Regions from separate parts of the Extibacter sp. GGCC_0201 genome, predicted to be linked through region 2. Evidence: riboswitches for the same ligand, from Rfam matches in the RefSeq annotation. Region 2 holds a riboswitch; each other region holds the start of a gene.
What was found. Region 2 has a riboswitch for glycine ahead of HJV72_RS00855 (APC family permease). Riboswitches for the same ligand answer to the same signal wherever they lie in the genome.
Positions count from the first base shown of each region.

Region 1: linked by a shared signal. The riboswitch ahead of gcvT (glycine cleavage system aminomethyltransferase GcvT) and the one ahead of HJV72_RS00855 (APC family permease) in region 2 are both predicted to bind glycine.
Region 3: linked by a shared signal. The riboswitch ahead of HJV72_RS11435 (GrdX family protein) and the one ahead of HJV72_RS00855 (APC family permease) in region 2 are both predicted to bind glycine.

Region 1 is NZ_JABFCH010000007.1:35,065-42,669, forward strand. Features, by position in the region: gene HJV72_RS06450 (lipoate--protein ligase) at 1-434, opposite strand, end outside; gene gcvPB (aminomethyl-transferring glycine dehydrogenase subunit GcvPB) at 450-1,880, opposite strand; gene gcvPA (aminomethyl-transferring glycine dehydrogenase subunit GcvPA) at 1,881-3,194, opposite strand; gene gcvH (glycine cleavage system protein GcvH) at 3,207-3,587, opposite strand; gene gcvT (glycine cleavage system aminomethyltransferase GcvT) at 3,630-4,718, opposite strand; glycine riboswitch at 4,867-4,956, opposite strand; gene HJV72_RS06475 (ABC transporter permease) at 5,075-7,605, opposite strand, start outside.
Region 2 is NZ_JABFCH010000001.1:180,912-188,516, forward strand. Features, by position in the region: gene HJV72_RS00845 (4Fe-4S dicluster domain-containing protein) at 1-978, shown strand, start outside; gene alaS (alanine--tRNA ligase) at 1,166-3,805, shown strand; glycine riboswitch at 4,010-4,085, shown strand; gene HJV72_RS00855 (APC family permease) at 4,208-5,572, shown strand; gene rpsU (30S ribosomal protein S21) at 5,670-5,846, shown strand; gene HJV72_RS00865 (putative ABC transporter permease) at 5,945-6,538, shown strand; gene HJV72_RS00870 (aspartate aminotransferase family protein) at 6,729-7,605, shown strand, end outside.
Region 3 is NZ_JABFCH010000015.1:79,970-87,574, reverse strand. Features, by position in the region: gene HJV72_RS11460 (amino acid ABC transporter ATP-binding protein) at 1-91, shown strand, start outside; gene purC (phosphoribosylaminoimidazolesuccinocarboxamide synthase) at 312-1,019, shown strand; gene purF (amidophosphoribosyltransferase) at 1,038-2,465, shown strand; gene purB (adenylosuccinate lyase) at 2,517-3,950, shown strand; gene HJV72_RS11440 (alanine/glycine:cation symporter family protein) at 4,218-5,588, shown strand; glycine riboswitch at 5,753-5,864, shown strand; gene HJV72_RS11435 (GrdX family protein) at 6,002-6,385, shown strand; gene HJV72_RS11430 (glycine/sarcosine/betaine reductase component B subunit) at 6,490-7,605, shown strand, end outside.

The sequences.
Region 1 (7,605 bases), on a different contig from region 2:
TAACAGCAGGCTCCCTGCTCATAAAACGCATTGCCGGAGAACTTCTTTCCCTGCGCCAGTATGTCATTGCGTCCGGACTTTTCCGCCTCTATGCCAAGCTTCTGCACTGCCCGCACGATGACCTCCAGCTGTCTGTCCAGGTCATAATTATCTTTACTCACAAGAAAGGTAAAGTTCAGGTTGCCCAGGTCATGATATACCGCGCCGCCTCCGGACAGGCGGCGCACAAGATACCCGCCGTCGTCCTTCAGCCTGCTGACAAGGCATTCCTTCCACGCATTCTGGTTCCGTCCGATGACGACCGTGTTGGCATTCTGCCAGAGGTACAGGATACATTCATCGCCGGCACAGCTTAAGAGAAGCCGCTCTTCCAATGCCAGATTCTTCCGGGGGTCGGTCTGCTCTGCCTCTATGTATGTGATTCGTTCCACCATATATCCGTATTCTCCCTATGCTTCAAAGTGATAACGAAGGACCGGATGCCTGGCGGCTCCCACCTCATCGAGCCGTGACACCGGCGTAGTAACCGGCGCGTCGTGCAGACGCTGCACGTCTTCTTCTGCCTCATGATACAGCTTACGGAATACCTCTATCGCCCTGTCCAGCGTCTCTTTCGATTCTGTCTCGGTAGGCTCCGCCATCAGTGCCTCTTTTACAATAAGCGGGAAGTACATGGTAGGCGGATGAATGCCGTTGTCAAGAAGTCCCTTGGCGATATCTGTCGCGGCTGCTCCGGTCTTCTTTTTCAAGTCCTCCAGGCTCATGACAAATTCGTGCATACACACTTCGTCATAGGCCATCGTATACAAGTCTTTTAACTGGTGCATCATGTAGTTCGCGTTCAATACCGCATTCTGGCTTGCCTCCCGGACTCCATCCCTTCCAAGTGTGAGCATATAAGCCAGGGCCCGTACGACGACGAGGAAATTCCCGTAGAAGCTCTTCATCTCACCGATGCTCTGCTCCGGCCTGATAAAGGACAGCCGCTCTTTTCCGTCCACGAGTACGGAAGGAAGGAACGGGACGAGAAATTCCTTACAGCCTACCGGACCGCTTCCCGGCCCTCCTCCACCGTGAGGTGTGGAAAATGTCTTGTGCAGATTCAGATGGATGACGTCAAAGCCCATATCTCCCGGCCTTACTATACCCATCACCGCATTCAGGTTGGCTCCGTCATAATAGTTCAGGCCGCCGCAGCTATGGATAATCTCTGTAATCTCCAGTATATTCTTGTCGAACAGGCCTACCGTATTCGGATTGGTCAGCATCAGACCCGCTATGTCGTCTCCTGCCGCCTCCTTAAGCTTCGCAATATCCACGCATCCGTCCGGGCCGGAGGGCACGCTCACGACAGAATAGCCGGCCATAGTGGCGCTTGCCGGATTCGTGCCATGTGCCGAATCGGGAACGATAATCTTCGTTCGCTTCTTATCTCCTCTGCTTTCATGGTATGCCTTGATCAGCAGAAGGCCTGTAAATTCTCCGTGCGACCCTGCCGCAGGCTGCATCGTCATGCGGTCCATCCTCGTAATCTCACAGAGGTACTCCTCCGCAGTCCGGATGACTTCAAGACATCCCTGTACCGTTTGTTCCGGCTGCAGCGGATGAACCTCTGTAAAGCCGGGAAGTTCGGCCATGTCATTGTTGATTTTCGGGTTGTACTTCATCGTACAGGAGCCAAGGGGATAGAATCCATCGTTGACTCCGTGGGATTTCTTCGCCAGCTCCGTGTAATGCCTGCTCAAATCATTTTCCGACATCTCCGGCAGATGCAGCGCCATCTTCCGCCTGTCTTTTTCTGCAGGTTCCACTACCGGCACGTCACATGCCGGAAGCAGATCCATGCCTCTGCCCGGTCTGCTTTTTTCAAATATAAGCATCTACTGCACCTCCTTCAAAATACGGACCACCCTGTCGATCTCTTCTTTTGTGTTCATCTCCGTACAGCACCAGAGTATCTTTCCGTCCGCAAGTGGATAACCTCCGAGAATCCCTTCCTTTTCCAATGCTTCCAGTGCTCTTTGCGCCGGCACGTCTGAGCCCGTGACAAATTCATGGAAGAACTCTGCCTTGTTCAGAGTCTTATAACCGATCGCGTCAAGCTCTGCTGCCATATAATGTGCCTTAGACATGCACTGCCGCGCAGCCTTCTGTATGCCCTCCTGTCCCATCGCCGCCAGATATACGCCCACTCCGAGTGCACAGAGTGCCTGGTTGGAACAGATGTTGCTGGACGCCTTCTCCCGCCGGATATGCTGCTCTCTCGCCTGAAGCGTCAATACATACCCTGTATTCCCATTAGAATCTTTCGTCTCGCCAACGATGCGGCCTGGAAGCTTCCTTGTCATCCCTTCTACGCAAGTCATAAAGCCAAGATACGGTCCGCCAAACCCAAGCATAAGCCCAAGCGGCTGCCCTTCTCCGACTGCCACATCGGCACCGTACTCCCTCGGCGTCTTCAGGACGCCAAGCGATATAGGATTCACACCCATGACATATCTGGCACCCGCGCTGTGGGCAATCTCGCCTGCCTTTGCAGCATCTTCCAGATTGCCGTAATAATTCGGATGCTGGATATAGACGCAGGCTGTCTGCGCGTCAATATGCTCTTCCAGCCAGGACAGGTCTGTTACGCCGTCTGCCTCCGGTATCACTTCCAGCTCCATCTCGTTGCCGAAGCAATAGGTCCTGACCGTCTCCAGTACATACGGCGGCGCCGCTGCCGACACAAATGCTTTCTTCCGCTTCCGTTCCCGGCACATGGCAACCCCTTCCGCAGCGGCTGACGCTCCGTCATAGACCGAAGCGTTGGAGGCGTCCATACCGGTCAGGTCACAGATCATCGTCTGATATTCGTAAATCGACTGGAGAATTCCCTGGCTGATCTCGGCCTGGTACGGTGTGTAGGCCGTCATCAGGTTCTCTTTTGAAGTGACGCTTTTCACGATGGCCGGTATAAAATGGCGGTATGCACCGGCCCCTCTGAAAATGCTAGGAAATACCGTGTTTTTTGCAGCCATCTGCTGCATCCTTCTTCGGACCTCCAATTCGGACATGCCTTCGGGCAGATCCAGGGTGCCCTTTACTTTTACTTCATCCGGAATGTGGATGAATAAATCCTCCATAGAAGAAAAGCCAATTTCATTCAGCATGGCTTTCTGCTCTTCTCTGGTGTTTGGAACGTATGAGCCCATAGGAACACCTCCTTACTCTTTCTCGCTCTCGACTAATGCTTCATACTCTTTTGCTGATAATAATTCTTCCTTTTCAGACACGTCCTTCACTTTTACGAACCATGCCTCGTAAGGTGATTCGTTGATACGTTCCGGGGCGTCCAGCAGTTCTTCATTGACCTCGCTCACAACGCCAGATACCGGCGCGTATACATCTGAGACTGCCTTGACAGATTCCACGTCTGCAAAAGGCTCTCCCACCGTTATCTCATCCCCCTCCTCCGGGAGGTTGACAAATACAAGGTCGCCAAGCTCAGACTGTGCATAGTCTGTCAGGCCTATCACGAACACTCCGTCTTCTTCTTTTACCCATTCATGTGATTTGGAATACAATACTCCTTGCTCTAATTTCATAACTATCCATTCCTTTCTTTTTCTATCTTTCCTGTCATCCGTCTACTTGTTTCTTTTATAAAAGGGAAGTGCCGTAATCTCTGCTTCAACCATACGGCCCCGCACTTCTGCCGCTACCTTTGTGCCCGGTTCCGTATATTCTGCCTCGAGAAGCGCCATGGCAACGGGATAGCCAAGATATGGACAGTGCGTGCCGGACGTCGTATGTCCGATTACGGTATCGCCCACATATACATCCTGATGCTCCCGGATGATTCCCCGTCCGGTCACTTTAAGCCCTACACGCTTTCTCTTTGGCTCTCCTAGCTTCTCCATGGCTTTCTTGCCGATAAAGTCCTCCTTGGCCATCTTGACTGCGAATGTAAGCCCCGTCTCAAGCGGCGTCACCTCTTCGTCCATCTCATGTCCGTAGAGCGGCATGGCCGCTTCCATGCGCAGCGTGTCCCTGGCCCCCAGTCCGCAAGGAATCAGTCCGTCTTCCTTTCCGGTTTCCAGCAGAAGATTCCACATCTGCTCTGCTTTCCCACTGTCCAGATACAATTCCACTCCATCTTCTCCTGTATATCCCGTCTTTGATATGATGCAGGGAATCCCGCCCGCCTCCGCCTCGAACACCGCATGGTAATACTTCTGCGGAATGCACGCTTCCTCCGTAATCCTGCGGAGGATATCCATGGCCCTTGGCCCCTGGAGCGCAAGCTGCGCATACCGTTCGGAGACATCGGTGAACGTAACCTCGCCCGACTGGTGTGCCACCATCCATTCATAATCCTTATCTTTGTTTGCGGCATTGACTACGATAAAGTAACGTTCCTCTCCTTCTTTGTAGACAATCAGGTCGTCTACGGTCCCGCCATTCTCATTGCACATCGGACTGTACCTCGCCTGCCCGATTGCCATCCCTTCAAAGTTGTTCGTAAGCAGCATCTGCAGATTGGAAAGTGCATCCCTGCCCTCACACCGTATCTCTCCCATGTGGGAGACATCGAACAGCCCTGCCTGCGTCCGCACTGCCATGTGCTCTTTCATCACCCCGGTGCCATACTGCACGGGAAGTATGTATCCGGCAAACGGGACCATCTTCCCGCCTGCCTGCACATGCGCTTCGTAAAGCGGCGTCTTTCGCTCCATATCCCTACCTCCTTCATAGTCTGTATCGATTGACTTTTACAAGTTCATACCGGCGATGGAACGCTCGACTTCTGCCCCCGATGATGCAAAAAGGGGCAAATATAAATATCACACTGATATCCATACTCACCCCTGTCATCCAGAGTATCGTCCGAACTTAATTCCTTTGCCTGAGAGTTTCGGTCATCCCTTTCCCCTTCGGCGCTATCACACAGATAGACTCTCTTAAATCCATCACCCGATATATGAAACTACTTTGATTATAACGGGCTTTAAATTATCTGTCAATAATTGTTTTTTTATTAACATTTCGCTCAATTGATTTATATTTCACATAATTGTCTATATGTTATCAATCAGTCTGTCTGCGCCATCCGCTGCGTCAGCCCCGTCTTCTCCATCCTTTTATAGACAATCGCAGGTACGGAGATACAGATACATGCAAGCACGGAGATCATAACCGCATACAGAACCCACGGATAGGTAAATGTAAAGTATGCAAGCCTGGCCTTCATATAGATGCATACAAGACCAAGTATGCCGCTTCCTGCCGTAAGCATAAGCCCTGCCGTCAGAAGACAGTAATACAGGCCTTCTGCCATGAGCATCCGTTTAAGCTGCCTGTGCGTCATCCCCATACCTTCCAGCAGTGCCAGCTCTTTCTGTCTCGACCATATGCCTGTCACCATCACATTCAGGTAATTCATCAGTCCGGCGAATATCAGTATCATGCCGAGCACACCCAGTATCAGCCGGCTCCCCTGCATATATCTCTGGGCCTCTAAGAGCAGGCCCGACTTGCTGAGGATCAAGAGCCCCGCCTCTTCTCCCCGTCTGATGTTCTCCCTGCCTGCTATCTGCTGAATCGCTTCTCCTGCGGCGTGCTCCTTGCCTTTCTCCACGCTCAGCTCCAGAAAGAAGGTCTTTTTTGTAATCCCAAGCTTTTCAAATCCTTCCTCACTGATGACAAAATAGTCGATGCGGGGGCCGTGCCACGTCCGCTTAAGTTCCGGGAACCCTTCCGCTTTCGTGTCCATATAGCCGCACAGCGTCATCGGCTCAGACTTTTCTGTCTTAACCTCTCCCATCTCTTCCAGCTCCTGCACGGAGGCATCCATCCGCCTGTCACGTTCTTCTTTGGACCATAACCTGGAAAATACGACAGGTTCCCCGACACTTTCCACGGCCTGCTTTTCCTTGGCCGGTGAGAGGATATGGTCGTGCAGGTACAGTACGCCGGTGCCATCTTCCAGACTCTCCATATCGGCCGCCGCGCCGCTCTCCCTGGCATATTCCTTCAGTTCTTCTATCTCTTTCCTGTCCAGAATCTGTATCGTACAGCTTCCCGCCGCTTCGATAAGGTCTATGACCGTGCCGATGCTGTCATCATAATTCTCATCTGTCTCCGCCTCTTTGTCCCTCACCAGCGGGCGGACGCCTTTTTTCGTATACCTCGGATACATGTATCCGCCGATAGCCGCGTATGATTTCTTCTTATCCACCCCGTCCACGGCCAGCAGCTGTTCTGTTACTTCCTCGCTTAACGGCGAGAACGTATCATAATCGTTGTCTGTCAGAAGGGCAAAGTTATCCCCTTCCGTCTCCAATGGGTCCTCCTGGGGGTTCCTGCCTTTATATTCTTCTCCATATCCCTGCGACTTTCCCCATGGACCGAATGCGCCGGATATGAGGAAGTCCGGCCTGCTTTCTATCGCATGGCTGTAATCGGTCCCCGCTGCAATTACGGCGGCTCCCAGAGCCACCTCAAGCCCGAGGAACAAGGATAGTACCGTACGCAGGAATCTGCCGCGGTGGCGGAACAGGTTCTGCCACGCCATGTGGCACACCTCCCGTTCCGGCGACCTCCTTCTCCTGCCAGCCGTGCCTGTCTTTGGCTGCCGCCTTGTCTTCTTCTGCCCTGTTCCGGTATAGTGCAGCGCCTCTACGCAAGAGCGGCTGACTGCACGGCAGATCGTCTCTGCCGCAGCACCTATAGCCACAATGCCGGTGAAGATAACGGCAAGGGCAACCAGCTCAGGGTGAAGCACCTTCAGCCCTGCCGCCCCTCCGTACCGGAACAGGTACTGTCTGCCGAGTATCCGGGGAATCACGGTTGACAGAATCACTATGGATAAGATTACGCCCGTGGGAATCCCCATACATAAGATACGCCATATCTGCCCGAAGTAGATGCGGCGGACCTGCTTTTCTGTCGTGCCGATCGTATTCAGAAGGCCGATCTGCCGGATATCCTTTGCCATGGATATGTGCATGACGTTATGTATGAGGAAAAAGATGCTTGCTAGCACGAGCGCTGCTCCGGCTGCCGCAAGACCGTATCCTCCCATAAACCGGTTCACAGCAGCATAGTTGTACGTATTGCCCCCTGTAAACCTCTGAGACGTGCTGTCCATCTTGATGTCTTCATAGAGTCTTTCTTCCGTCCTCCGCCCATCCATGCTGTCTTTCTGCCGGATAAGAAGGGAATCTGGCTTTCCGATACTGCCGCCCCACTCCTTCAGCTTTTCTTCTGATATGTATCCCTTTGCCATATGTGAGGACGGTTCCACATAATCTTCGTACCAGCCGCACAGGGTAAATGTCTCCTCTTCTGTCCGAAACAGCCCTATCTCTACCGTAAGCCGGACTTTCATCCCCTTCTTGGGCTCACGGATGCCGAGATGTTCCAGTGCCCGAAGCGGCAGCATAAGATCTTGCCTGCCCTTCGGATAGCCCCCGCTTATACCTGTATATGCAGGCCGTTCCATCACTTCCCAAGCCGTCTTGTCCAGACATGTCATCTCACAGAGAGGGGTGCTGTCCGGTTCTTCATATGCATATCCGGGGGTACTGCTTCTCCCCACTTCCTTTATGTAGCTTAAGCTCT
Region 2 (7,605 bases):
GCCTGTGGAGTCGGAGCGATTGAGTCGGACAGCTGCGGGCGTGCCCGTATCAACAATGACAAATGCGTATCCTGCGGCATGTGTATGGTAAGCTGTCCATTCGGCGCCATATCCGACAAGTCGCAGATATTCCAGCTTGCCCGGGCTTTGACGGAAGGTGATGAGATTGTGGCCGAGATTGCCCCTGCGTTTGCCGGGCAGTTCGGTGACAATATCACGCCGAGAAATCTTAAGGCTGCACTCCAGGAACTGGGATTCTCAGAGGTGTATGAGGTGGCGCTCGGAGCTGATATCGGCGCGGTGGCAGAGGCGCACCACTATGTCAATAAAGTGACGACAGGCGAACTTCCGTTTCTTCTCACTTCCTGCTGTCCGTCCTGGGCCATGCTTGCGAAGAAGTATTTTCCGGACCTGATAGACCAGGTGTCCCAGGAACTGACGCCGATGGTCGCGACCGCCCGGACGATAAAGCAGGAACATCCAGAAGCGAGGGTGGTATTTATCGGCCCGTGCGCGGCGAAGAAGCTGGAGGCGATGCGAAGGACCGTTCGCAGTGACGTAGACTTTGTCGTCACCTTTGAGGAGCTTCAGGCAATGTTTGATGCGAGGGACATTGACCTGTCCAAATACGAAGCGGAATCGTCCTTTCACAACGCGACCGGAGCCGGGCGCGGTTATGCGGTGGCCGGGGGCGTGGCAGAAGCAATCGAAAAATGCGTGAAAGAATATTATCCGGGCGTGGACGTGAGCATCGAACACGCAGAAGGACTGGCAGAGTGCAAGAAGACGCTGGCGCTTGCCAAGGCCGGCAAGATGAATGGCTGCCTCATCGAGGGGATGGGCTGTCCGGGCGGATGCGTGGCCGGAGCCGGAACCAATATCCAGGTCGCGAAGGCACAGAAAAAGATAAAAGAATTCGTGTCAGCATCGTCAAAACAGCTGCCGCCGAAGGAATTAGAAGAGATAGAGCTGAAATAAGGGACAGGGCAAAAAAATGAGTTTGGGACGGGGGAAAATTGATTTTCCCCCGTCCCAAACTTATTTTGCCCTGTCCCCGCCCGTTGACAAACAGCCGGGTTCTCTTTATAATTAAGACTTAAGTATCAAATTGTCCCGGATGCCTGTGGCTGCCGGGTATTTTGGATATAGAAGCAGGAGGGCAAATATGCAGAAATACGGAGTAAATGAATTGAGGAAAATGTTCCTGGAGTATTTTGAGAGCAAGGGACATCTGATAATGAAGAGTTTTTCGCTCGTACCTCACAATGACAAGAGCTTATTGCTGATCAATTCGGGCATGGCGCCGCTCAAGCCATATTTTACAGGGCAGGAGATTCCGCCGAGAAAAAGAGTCACCACATGTCAGAAGTGTATCCGTACCGGCGATATAGAGAATGTAGGCAAGACCGCCAGACACGGAACATTTTTCGAGATGCTTGGAAACTTCTCGTTCGGTGATTATTTCAAAAAGGAGTCTATCCGATGGACATGGGAGTTCCTCACAGAAGTGGTCGGGCTTGAACCGGACAGGCTGTATCCGTCCGTCTACCTGGACGATGATGAGGCATGGGAAATCTGGAATAAAGATATAGGAATCACACCGGAGCGGATCTTCCGTTTTGGAAAAGAAGACAACTTCTGGGAGCACGGTTCCGGGCCGTGTGGACCGTGTTCGGAGGTGTACTATGACCGGGGGCCTGAATATGGCTGCGGCAGTCCGGATTGTACGGTGGGATGTGAATGTGACCGTTATATGGAGATATGGAACAATGTATTTACCCAGTTCGACAATGACGGCAACAATAATTATACCGAGCTGGAGCAGAAGAATATCGATACCGGCATGGGTCTGGAGCGTCTGGCCTGTGTCGTACAGGGCGTAGACTCCATGTTCGATATCGATACAATCAAAGCGCTGAGAGACCATGTCTGCCGCATCACGAAGACGGAATACGGGCAGGACGATGAGACGGATGTGTCTCTGCGTGTTATCACGGATCATGTACGTTCCGTGACCTTTATGATTTCAGACGGAATCATGCCGTCCAATGAAGGAAGAGGATATGTGCTGCGCCGTCTGCTGCGCCGTGCATGCCGCCATGGAAGGCTGCTTGGTGTGGAAGGAGAATTTCTCGTTGAGCTCGCACAGACAGTTATCGATGGTTCCAAAGACGGATATCCGGAACTGGAAGAGAAGAAAGACTTTATCTTCAAGGTGATTGCCAAAGAAGAGGAACAGTTCAATAAGACGATAGACCAGGGGCTGACCATCCTTGCCGAGATGGAGGCCGAGATGGATAAAAAGGGTGAAAAGACACTGACCGGCAGCCATGCCTTCAAGCTGTATGATACGTATGGATTCCCGCTGGATCTTACAAAGGAGATTCTGGAAGAAAAGGGGCTGTCTGTCGATGAAGACGGCTTCAGGGCATCGATGGAAGTGCAGCGTAGGACAGCGAGAGAGGCAAGAGAAGTGACAAACTATATGGGGGCGGATGCAACAGTGTATGAGTCCATCGACCCAGGTGTCTCTTCGGAGTTTGTCGGCTATGACAATCTGTCGTATACGTCCGGCGTGACCGTTCTCACGACAGAGACGGAAGTGGTAGACGCATTGTCTGACGGAGAGAGGGGAACTGTATTTACAGAGAAGACACCTTTCTATGCCACGAGCGGCGGACAGGAAGCCGATAAAGGTTATATACGGACTGCAGACGGGGAGTTCCGTGTTGAGGATGTGGTAAAGCTGCTCGGCGGAAAAATAGGGCATGTCGGCTATGTGGAAAAGGGAATGATTAAAACGGGCGATACGGTTACACTTGAGGTCGATAAGGAAGTCAGGGCATTGTCTGCAAGAAACCACAGCGCGACACATCTGCTCCATAAGGCGCTTCGTACGGTTCTTGGAACGCATGTAGAGCAGGCAGGCTCTTCTGTAAATGCAGAGCGGCTCCGTTTTGACTTCACCCATTTCTCCGCATTGTCAAAAGAAGAATTGAAACAGGTAGAAGATATTGTCAACAGTCAGATAATGGCCGCGCTTTCAGTCAAAGTGCAGAACCTGCCGATTGAAGAGGCAAGGAAGACAGGTGCTGCGGCACTCTTCGGGGAGAAATACGGTGACATTGTCCGTGTCGTAAGCATGGGAGACTTTTCTGTAGAGTTCTGTGGTGGAACACATGTGGAGAATACCGGTGTCATCACCGCATTCAAAATCATTTCTGAGACAGGGGTTGCAGCGGGCGTACGAAGGATTGAGGCATTGACATCCAAGGGGCTGCTGAACTACTATGATGAACTGGAGAGAAGACTTGTGGAGGCGGCAAAGCTTGTCAAGGCCGCACCGGATAAGCTGGCGGAGAAGATTACACATCTCCAGGCGGAAAATAAAACGCTTCACAGCGAAGTGGAAAGTCTTAAGAGCAGATTGGCCCAGGATGCCATGGGAGATGTGATGAATCAGGTTGTAGAAGTGAACGGAGTGAAGCTCCTTGCGACAAAAGTAGAAGGGGTGGATATGAACGGGCTCCGCGACCTGGGTGACCAGCTGAAAGAGAAGCTTGGAGACGGGGTGATAGTGATAGCATCCGCCAGTGGTGGAAAGGTGAATCTCATGGCCACCGCGACAAAAGGAGCCATAGACAAAGGGGCCCATGCAGGCAATCTCATCAAGGCAATCGCAGGACTCGTAGGCGGAGGCGGAGGCGGTCGCCCGAATATGGCGCAGGCCGGAGGCAAGAATCCGGACGGCATCGATGATGCCATTGCCAAAGCAGGTGAAGTGCTAGAAGGGCAGTTATCATAAATTACAGACTTCATTGTCAGAAGATTAACGTCATAAAAATAACTATGGTTGACAAATTTACATGGGACACATATACTAAGAAAAGAATAAAGCCAAGTGAAACGGCGAGGAAGATTTCTGTCTGATTCTCAGCAGAAAACCGATGAAGCAATTGGAGAGGCACCTAATCTTTCCAAGAAACTTTCAGGTTCAGGTACCCGCCGCGGATGGAACTCTGGAAAGAGCCTTTAAAGGCCACCGTAGAAGTAAAGCTTTCAGGTAAAAATACAGAGGGTATAGGATACGCTATAAGTATGCCTATACCCTCTTTTGTATTGTCTGAATAGTTTGGAAATCTTCATAGGGGTCAGACCCCTGTGGACAAAGGGGTCTGACCCCTATGAAAATTTAAGGAGAATGATTATGGAGCAGAAAAAGGAATTGAAGAGGAACTTGGGTGTGGCGACTGCCATGGCTTTGGTTGTTGGCTGTGTTATCGGGTCCGGCGTGTTCTTTAAGCCGCAGGCGATTTATACTGCTACAGGAGGAGCGCCGGGGCTTGGCATGATTGCCTGGGTCATTACGGGGCTTGCGAGCATTGCAGCTGCCCTTACCTTTGCGGAAGTGGCTATCATGATACCGAAGACAGGAGGCATGGTGGCGTATCTGGAAGAGATTTATAATCCGGTTGTCGGCTTTCTGGCGGGATGGGTGCAGACGATACTATTCTATCCGGCCATGATATCGGCACTTGCGGTCGTATGTGCCCAGCAGGCAGGGCTTTTTATCGGGGAGGGCTTTACGGTTCCGCTTGCGATAGGTATCATCATCCTGATTATATTCTTGAACAATCTTGGTTCCAAAGTCGGCGGGAGCATACAGGTCATTTTTACGGTATGTAAATTGATTCCACTCGTTCTGCTGATGGTCTTTGGATTTGTAAAGGGCAGTGGTGCCAACCCGATTTTCAGCCCCATGGTAGGAGACGGACTGAGTCCGGCAGTGGTACTTGGACAGCTGATGGTTGCCATATTATTTGCCTTTGAGGGCTGGACCGGTGTCGGCGCGATTGCCGGAGAGATGAAGAATCCGAGTAGAGACCTTCCGATTGCGATTGTCGGAGGAGTATCTGTAATCATGGGCGTATACTTTATCATCAACATCGCGTACCTGTGGGTGCTTCCCGCAAGCGAACTGGCGTCCCTTACGGCGCCTGCGTCAGCGGTGGCGCTGAAGGTATTCGGAGACATCGGCGGGAAGATCATATCGGTCGGCATCATGATATCCGTATTCGGCGCCTGCAACGGTTTTGTCCTGTCTGGATCCAGGGTGGCGTATTCCCTGGCGGCGGAAGGCAATTTCCCATTCAGCAGAAATCTTGCAAGGCTGAACAACGCACAGGTTCCTACGAATTCCATCATCCTTGTCGGGGGGATCGGCTGTATCTATGCTATCAGCGGGCAGTTCAACCTGCTCACGGACCTTGCGGTATTCTCAAGCTGGACGTTCTACACCTTGACCTTCATCGGCGTAATGAAGCTCAGAAAGGACCGCCCGGATGCGGTGAGGACCTACAAGGTCCCGCTATATCCAGTCGTACCGATTATCGCGGTTGTCAGCGGAGTGTACGTCATCGTCAACCAGCTGTTCATGTCAGGCCTGCAGTCTACGGTACTTTCGGTGGGCAGTATCATCATCATGCTGGTGGGACTTCCGGTATATACGGTAGTCAAGAAAAAGAAAGATCAGAAAAAAACTACAGCAAATACTGAAAAAATATTGACGTAGTAGAAATATGTGATATAATCTTATGTAGTGCAATAAATATACCCGAACAGTCGTATGGTGCACAATATAGGACTGGAGGGAGGTTAGGTGTGAGTCTATGTCAAATGTAATCGTTAAAGAAAACGAGACGTTAGATAGCGCTTTACGCAGATTCAAAAGAAACTGCGCCAAAGCTGGCATTCAGCAGGAAATTCGTAAAAGAGAACATTACGAAAAGCCAAGTGTAAGACGTAAGAAAAAGTCTGAAGCTGCTAGAAAACGTAAGTATAACTAATATGTGCAGATAAATAGAGTGTTGGGGTACAACACTCTATTTTTACGTTGATGGAACATGTCGGCAGAATACTCAGGAAGAACGAAGAGGTGGTAAAGATGTGGTGGAACAAAGTGATATTCGGCTGGAGTGCGTATCATGTCGTGCTGTGGTTCCTCGTGTACAGTATACTCGGATGGTTTGTAGAATCGGTCTATATGTCATTGTGCAACCGTAAGATTACTAACCGCGGATTTGCAAGATGCCCGGTCTGCCCTATCTATGGCGTCGGTGCGCTGACCGTCTTTTTCATGCTGCAGCCATACAGCGAGCATCCGGTGAAGTTGTTTTTCATGGGAATGCTGCTTGCAACATCCATAGAATTTATAACAGCAGGTATCATGAACAAGATATTCGGCGAGATATGGTGGGATTACCGCAGGAAACCATTTAATTATAAAGGAATCATATGTCTGGAAAGTTCTATCGCCTGGGGGTTCTACACGCTTGCGTTATTTGCGTTCCTCCAGAATATGATAGTCGGGATTGTGGATGTAATCCCTGTCATGATAGGAAAAATAGGCGGAACTGTCGTTATTGTCGTCTATGCGACAGATTTCTTCATCACCTTATACCGGGAGAAGAAAGAAGATATACCTGACCGTGTGTGGCAGGTAAAAGATAAGCTGATGGACAAGCTGTCTAAAGAATGATATGTACAATTTCCCAGCCCGCGCAAAAGTTTTAGAAACAGTTGTTGACGAGGACCCGGGGAAGGTTTATACTGTAAATGTCACAGACGAGGACGTCGTATTTTATATACGGCGTCCTTTTTTCATTGCAGGATCTGTGAATAAGGTAGACGGCAAAAAGTCAGGCAGTAGAGAAAGTGAGGAGATTAGTATGAGACTTAAGGATACGGGACTTACGGCCAGAGAGCTGAAAGCGCTGACAGACAAGTACATGGTGGAGACTTATCCAAGATATGATTTTGTCGCAGAGCGGGCAGAAGGGATGTACCTCTATGACGAGAAAGGGAATGCTTACCTTGACTTTTACGGAGGAGTGGCAGTCAACAGCGCCGGCAACAGAAACGAGAAGGTCATACAGGCAATCAAGGAGCAGGCGGACGATATCGTACATACGTTTAACTATCCGTATACGGTGCCCCAGGCGCTGCTTGCCAGGAAGATATGCGACGCGATAGGAATGGATAAGATATTTTACCAGAATTCGGGTACGGAAGCGAATGAGTGTATGATCAAGATGGCAAGAAAATACGGTACGGACAGATATGGTAAGAACCGTTATCATATCATCACCGCAAAAAATGGATTCCACGGGAGGACGTATGGGGCCATGTCGGCGACCGGACAGCCCGGCAGTGCCATACAGCAGGGGTTCATGCCTGTGGTACCTGGTTTTACCTACGCAGAATTCAACAATCTGGACGATTTTGCATCTAAGGTGACTCCAGACACGATAGCTGTCATGATAGAGCCTGTACAGGGAGAAGGAGGCGTGTATCCTGCGACACAGGAATTCATGACCGGGCTTAGGAAGCTCTGCGACGACCATGAGATGCTTCTGCTGTTCGATGAGGTGCAGACAGGCTGGGGACGCACAGGGACAGTGATGGCATATATGGGGTATGGTGTCAGGCCGGATGCAGTGTCCATGGCAAAGGCCATGGGAGGCGGCATGCCTATCGGAGCATGCTGCGCACGGAAGGAAGTAGCGGAGGCGCTCGGTGCAGGAAGCCATGGGTCCACTTATGGGG
Region 3 (7,605 bases), on a different contig from region 2:
CGACGGGTACATCGCGGAGCAGGGGACCCCTGAAGAGGTATTTGGCTCATCTAACGAGAGGATGCAGGAGTTCCTCGGGAAATTTGGCTAAAACTTATAAGTGACGATGAACCTATAAGATACGCTTATGAATACGCGTGCAATAAATAATGAATAAGAATTTATACAAGGCAGACGGGATTATTGCTTTTCCTTCTGCCTTGTATTATACTTATACGTGCATAAGGCGTCTTGGCGGGGGTCCCCATATCAGCCTCCGCTAATCAGGCCTTGGACTCAGATGATAAAACAAGAAAAGGATGGGTGTTAGTATGCAGAAATTAGAACAGTTATATGAAGGAAAAGCCAAAAAAGTCTTTAAGACAGAAGATCCAGATATTGTAATTGTAGACTATAAAGATGATGCGACAGCATTTAATGGAGAAAAAAAGGGAACAATCGTAGGTAAGGGCGTCATCAACAACCGGATGACGAACTACGTCTTCCAGGTTCTTGAAAAAGAAGGAGTGCCGACCCACTTTGTAGAAGAGCTGAGCGACAGGGAAACGGCGGTCAAGAAGGTGGAGATCGTACCGCTTGAAGTAATCGTCCGCAATGTAGCAGCCGGGAGCTTCTCCAAGAGACTTGGAATCGAAGAGGGGACGAGCCTGCTGGCGCCCACGCTCGAATTCAGCTATAAGGACGACGACCTGGGAGATCCGCTGATCAATGACTACATGGCAATCGCGATCGGCGCGTCTACGAGGGAAGAGATCGAGAAGATTACAGAGTATACGTTCAAAGTCAATGAAGTGCTCAAAAAGTTCTTTGCAGACGCAGGGATCGAGCTGATCGACTTTAAGATTGAATTCGGAAGATTCCACGGGGACGTTATCCTGGCAGACGAGATATCTCCGGATACGTGCCGCCTCTGGGATATAAAGACACATGAGAAGCTGGACAAGGACCGTTTCCGCCGGGATATGGGCAATGTGGAAGACGCATATCAGGAAGTGTTCAGAAGAATCGGCATAAAATAGTAAGGAGCTTAAACATTCATGAACCAGTTTGAAAAGGTCACGACAGGTATGGGAGAAGAATGTGGTGTATTTGGAGCCTATGATATGGATGGGGGCGATGTAGCCCCCACCGTATATTATGGGCTTTTCGCATTACAGCACCGCGGGCAGGAAAGCTGCGGCATAGCAGTGACGGACACATATGGGGAAAGAAAAGTACGCTCGAAGAAAGGGCTCGGACTTGTCAATGACGTCTTTGACGAGGAGTCCCTCAGGGAACTGAAAGGAAATCTCGGAGTAGGGCATGTGCGCTATTCCACAGCAGGGGGCTCCAGGGCGGAGAATGCCATGCCCCTTGTCATCAACTATGTGAAAGGGACGCTCGTCATCGCCCACAACGGCAATCTGACGAATGCGGTGGAGCTTCGGAGGGAGCTGGAATACACCGGGGCCATCTTCCAGACGACCATCGACTCTGAGGTGATTGCGTACCATATCGCACGGGAACGTCTGAATACGGGGAAGGCCGAGGATGCGGTAAAGAATGCGATGAAGAAGATCAGGGGTGCATATGCGCTCGTCGTCAGTTCTCCAAGGAAGATGATCGGAGCCAGAGACCCCTTCGGTCTGAAGCCGCTCTGCATCGGTAAGCGCGGGAATACGTATATCCTGGCATCGGAAAGCTGCGCCCTTTCTGCCGTAGGCGCGGACTTTGTGCGGGATGTCGAGCCGGGTGAGATCGTTTCATTTACAAAGCATGGCATCGAATCAGACAGGAGCATGGCAATCGATGCAGGGAAACAGGCCCGATGTATCTTTGAATATATCTACTTTGCCAGGACAGACAGTACGCTTGACGGTGTGAACGTGTATCATTCCCGGATTATAGCGGGAAGAGCGCTTGCAAAGTCTTATCCCGTAGCCGCGGACCTCGTTGTCGGGGTGCCGGACTCCGGGCTCGTAGCCGCGAAAGGCTATTCGGAAGAGTCGGGGATCCCGTACGGCATGGCCTTCCATAAGAACAGCTATGTAGGCCGTACGTTCATCAAGCCGAGCCAGAGCGAGCGGGAGTCAAGCGTGAAGATCAAGCTCAATGTCATAGAGGAAGTGGTACGGGGCAGACGGATCGTGATGGTTGACGATTCCATCGTGCGGGGTACGACGTGCGCCAATATCATCAAGATGCTGAAAAAGGCAGGCGCTCTAGAAGTCCATGTCAGAATAAGCTCCCCGCCTTTCCTGTATCCGTGTTATTTCGGAACGGATGTACCTTCCAATGAGCAGCTGATCGCCCATACGCATACGCCGGATGAGATACAGAAGATGATCGGGGCGGACTCCCTCGGCTATATGGAGATAGACAAGCTGAAAGATATGGTAGGGGACCTCGGATACTGCGATGCATGCTTTACAGGCAACTACCCGATGGAAGTGCCGGGGAAGGATGTCTCACAGGCTTTTGAATAGACTCGGAGCATATGGGGTGGATTTATGAAATTGGATGAAAGGATAAAGAATATGAGTACAGACAGATATGTAAGCCCGTTATCAGAGCGTTATGCCAGCAAAGAGATGCAGTATGTCTTTTCTCCGGACAAGAAGTTCCGGACATGGAGAAGGCTTTGGATTGCGCTGGCCGAGACGGAGAAGGATCTCGGGCTTCCGATTACGGATGAACAGATTGGAGAATTGAAGGAACACAAAGACGATATCAACTATGATGTGGCGAGAGAACGAGAGAAGGTCGTCCGGCATGATGTGATGTCGCATGTATATGCATACGGGCAGCAGTGCCCGAAGGCGAAAGGGATCATCCATCTTGGCGCCACATCGTGCTATGTCGGCGATAATACTGACATCATCATCATGGCGGAAGCGCTGGAGATCGTGAGAAAGAAGCTCCTCAACGTCATAGCGGAGCTTGCCGCATTCGCGGATGAATACAAGGCGCTTCCGACGCTTGCGTTCACACACTTCCAGCCTGCCCAGCCTACGACGGTGGGGAAGAGGGCCACGCTCTGGATGCAGGAATTTATGATGGATCTGGAAGATCTGGAGTATGTGAAGGACAGCCTGAAGCTGCTCGGCTCCAAGGGGACGACCGGGACCCAGGCGAGCTTTCTGGAGCTGTTTGAGGGAGACCAGGAGAAGATAGACAGGATAGACCCGATGATCGCAGAAAAGATGGGATTTAAAGCATGCTATCCGGTATCCGGACAGACCTACTCGCGCAAGGTGGATACAAGAGTCGTGAACGTGCTTGCAGGCATAGCCGCCAGCGCACATAAGTTCTCTAACGATATACGGCTCCTGCAGCATCTGAAAGAGGTGGAAGAGCCATTTGAAAAGACCCAGATAGGCTCTTCCGCGATGGCGTACAAGAGAAATCCGATGCGAAGCGAGAGGATTGCATCCCTGTCCCGCTATGTGATGGCGGACGCGCTGAATCCTGCCATAACATCGGCGGCGCAGTGGTTTGAACGGACGCTGGATGATTCCGCGAACAAGCGTCTCAGCGTACCGGAAGGCTTCCTGGCTGTGGACGGCATCCTGGACCTGTGCCTGAACGTCGTGGACGGCCTCGTCGTGTATCCGAAGGTGATTGAAAAGCGTCTTATGTCGGAGCTGCCCTTCATGGCCACGGAAAATATCATGATGGACGCGGTCAAGGCAGGCGGCGACAGGCAGGAACTGCATGAGAAGATCCGGGAGCTGTCCATGGAGGCAGGAAGAAATGTCAAAGAAAAAGGGCTGGATAACAATCTGCTGGAACTCATCGCGGCAGATCCGGCATTCAATCTGAGCGAAGAAGAGCTTAAGAAGACGATGGATCCGTCCAGATATACCGGACGTGCGGCGGTGCAGGTAGATGCGTTCCTTAAGGACTCGGTATCACCGCTGCTTGAAGCAAACAAAGAAGTGCTTGGCATGAGCGCAGAGATCAATGTCTAGCAGATAGAATATAAGGCGGCTGCCGGAGTGGATTCCGGCGGCTGCCTTTTTTGCAGCCTGTGCCAGGGCGTTGGCATTTTACACAAATCTTCAGATGTATGTCAACGTAAATTCAATGTGTAAATGTGAATATTGAAGAAAATTCACCAAAAATCATCATTAGTGAAGAATCCTGTTGCATTTACTTTGTTAATAATTTATCATATACTTATCGATAGGTAAGGTCTGGTTATCGGCCGTATCTATGAGAGAAGGAGGGAATTTAGAATGGATACATTAAATGACATTGTCTTGACGATTCAGCATTATCTTGCGGATTACATCCTGATTGCTGCGCTTCTGCTTGGCGGCATCTGGTTTACCGTAAGGCTTGGGTTTATCCAGGTAAGAGGATTCAAGGAAGGCATGAAAAGGACGTTCGGCGGCCTGTTCCACAAGAAGGGGGAGGCAGGAGCCGACGGCATGTCCTCATTCCAGGCACTGGCTACGGCAATCGCGGCGCAGGTAGGTACCGGCAACATAGCCGGGGCTGCTACGGCACTTGCAATCGGAGGGCCCGGAGCAATCTTCTGGATGTGGGTCGCGGCTTTTCTCGGCATGGCAACCATATTTTCAGAAGCCATCATGGCGCAGAAGTACAAATGTGTAGGTGACGACGGTGAGGTGACGGGAGGTCCCGTATATTATATCCGTGCGGCATTCAAGGGCACGTTCGGCAAAGTGCTTGCGGGCATATTTGCAGTACTGATAATCCTGGCGCTTGGCTTCATGGGCAATGCGGTACAGTCCAACTCTATCGCGGCAGCTTTCCACACGGCTTTCGGCGTTCCCCAGGCAGTGATGGGGGTCATCATCGCAGTTCTGGCTCTGGCCGTATTCATGGGCGGCATGAAGCGGATTGCCAAGGTGACAGAGACGATAGTCCCGATTATGGCTGCGCTGTATATCGTGGGGGCATTGATTGTAATCATCTATAACTATAAGAACATACCTTACGCGTTCCACGCGATTATCGTCGGCGCTTTCAGCCCGTCATCCATCGCAGGCGGCGCGGTCGGGGCAACGATCAAGCTGGCGCTCACAAAGGGTGTGGCCCGTGGCCTTTTCTCCAATGAGGCCGGTATGGGCTCTACGCCGCACGCACATGCGGTCGCCAAGGTAGACCATCCGGTGGAACAGGGATTCGTGGCAATGATCGGCGTGTTCATCGATACGTTTGTCGTCCTGAACCTGACGGCGCTTGTCATCATTACGACAAAGTCAATCCCTACGGGGAAGACAGGAGCGGAACTGAGCCAGTATGCATTTTCCACTTTGTTCGGCAAAGGAGGGGATATCTTCATCGCAGTATGCATGTTCTTCTTTGCATTCTCTACGATCGTGGGATGGTATTTCTTCGGCCAGGCGAACATCAAATACTTGTTTGGCGCCAAAGCCGTGAAAGTGTATTCCCTGCTCGTGGCTGCCTGCGTCGTACTCGGCTCTCTCGCCCAGGTTGACCTTGTGTGGAATATGGCCGACTGCTTCAATTCCATGATGGTCATCCCGAATATTCTAGGCCTGTTCGCGCTGAGCGGCATGATCAAGAAAGTGCATGACGATTATTATAAGAACTTTTTAAATAAGAAGTCAAAATAAGTTTGGAGTAAATATACATAAATTTAAATGGGATTTGTTGTGTGAAATTACCAAATCGAACTTTCTCATTTGAAAAGGTTGAAAAATTATTAACAATAAGTTAATATTAAAACAAGCAATAAGATATATTCATTGCGTCTATAAATAAAATTTAACAGCGGGTTGATTTTTTTTCAAGAGAGAGCCATGCATATGGCCGCCGAAGAGGCAAGCCGGACAGGTGAGGGTGAACACTTGTGGGGTGAAACTTTCAGGCAAAAGGACTGGGAAAAGGACCGCATTCTGAATCTTGTGTTGAAGTAAGATGATTACGCCAAAAGACAGAAAGGACGAATTGCACATCTGTGTTTATATCGTCCTTTTTTTATTCAAAATTTGATTACCATAATTATCCAGTCGAAGAGGTGGATGGGATGCAGAATGATTACATAATAATAACGAATAATCCACTTGTACCGGAGAAAATCGGCGGAACGCATAACGTGGAGTACGAAGAGATTTCTTATGAGGAAGTGCTCAGGGCGGTAAGAGACAGAATACATGAAGGGCACACGCTTTTATCACACCCTTTGTCGGGGAGTGTAAAGCCTAATGAAACACCATATAAATCAATCATGCTGTCGGCAGGAAAGGGGGAGGTAGACCCGAGGTCGGTCGTTATCATCGAGAATGCCATAGAGGCGTGCGGCAAGTTCGTGTTCAAGTCAGACAAGTATAAGCGCGAGGTATATGATGACTTCCAGATGATAGACTGGACCCTACTGGAAAGCGCGATAACATCGGCAGACGTGTGGTAATGTCTGCACAGCCGGGCAGGAAGCGTCCGGCCAGGTATGCGGGAGGTTGTAACAAGCGAAAGCTTCAACAAATAACAACATTTAACTTAAGGAGGGAACAATACGTGAAATTAGAAATGGGACACATATACATCAAGGATATTCAGTTCGCGGCAGAATCCAAGATTGAAGACGGAATCCTTTATGTATCAGAAGAGGCTGTAAAGGCAGTAGCTCTCGAGGACGAGAAGATCAAGAGCGTATCATTCGACATTGCAAAGCCAGGTGAGAGCGTGAGGATCACCCCTGTGAAGGATGTCATCGAGCCACGTGTTAAAGTAGAAGGAAGAGGGGGAATCTTCCCGGGCGTCATCTCTAAGGTAGATACGGTAGGAAGCGGCAAGACTTATGCGTTAAAAGGCATGGCGGTCGTTACGGCCGGCAAGATAGTAGGCTTCCAGGAAGGCATCATCGACATGACAGGCCCTGGCGCGGACTATACGCCATTTTCAAAGACGCTCAACCTCGTTATGGTATGTGAACCGGTAGACGGTATCAAACAGCACGACTATGAGAAGGCAGTAAGGTTTGCAGGCTTCCGGGTTGCGGTATATATCGGGGAACTTGCACGGAACCTTACACCGGACGAGACGAAAGTGTATGAGACATGCACGATCAAAGAAGGCATGGAAAAATATCCGGACCTTCCGAGAGTCGCATACGTACAGATGCTTCAGAGCCAGGGGCTTCTGCACGATACATATGTGTACGGCGTAGACGCGAAGAAAGTGCTTCCGACTGTCCTGAATCCGACGGAGATCATGGACGGCGCTATCGTATCCGGCAACTGCGTATCCGCATGCGACAAGAACCCGACCTATGTGCACCTGAACAATCCGGTCGTACATGATATGTTTGAAGAGCACGGCAAGACAATCAACTTCGTATGCCAGATCATCACAAATGAAAACGTATACCTTGCAGACAAGCAGCGTTCCTCAGACTGGACCGCAAAGCTTTGCAAGATGTTAGACCTTGACGGTGTCATCGTATCCCAGGAAGGATTCGGAAACCCGGATACGGACTTGATCATGAACTGCAAGAAGATCGAGGCAGAGGGTGTCAAGACGGTTATCATCACAGACGAATATGCCGGACGTGACGGAAGATCCCAGTCTCTTGCAGATGCAGACGCGGCAGCAGACGCAGTGGTGACAGGCGGAAACGCGAACCAGGTTATT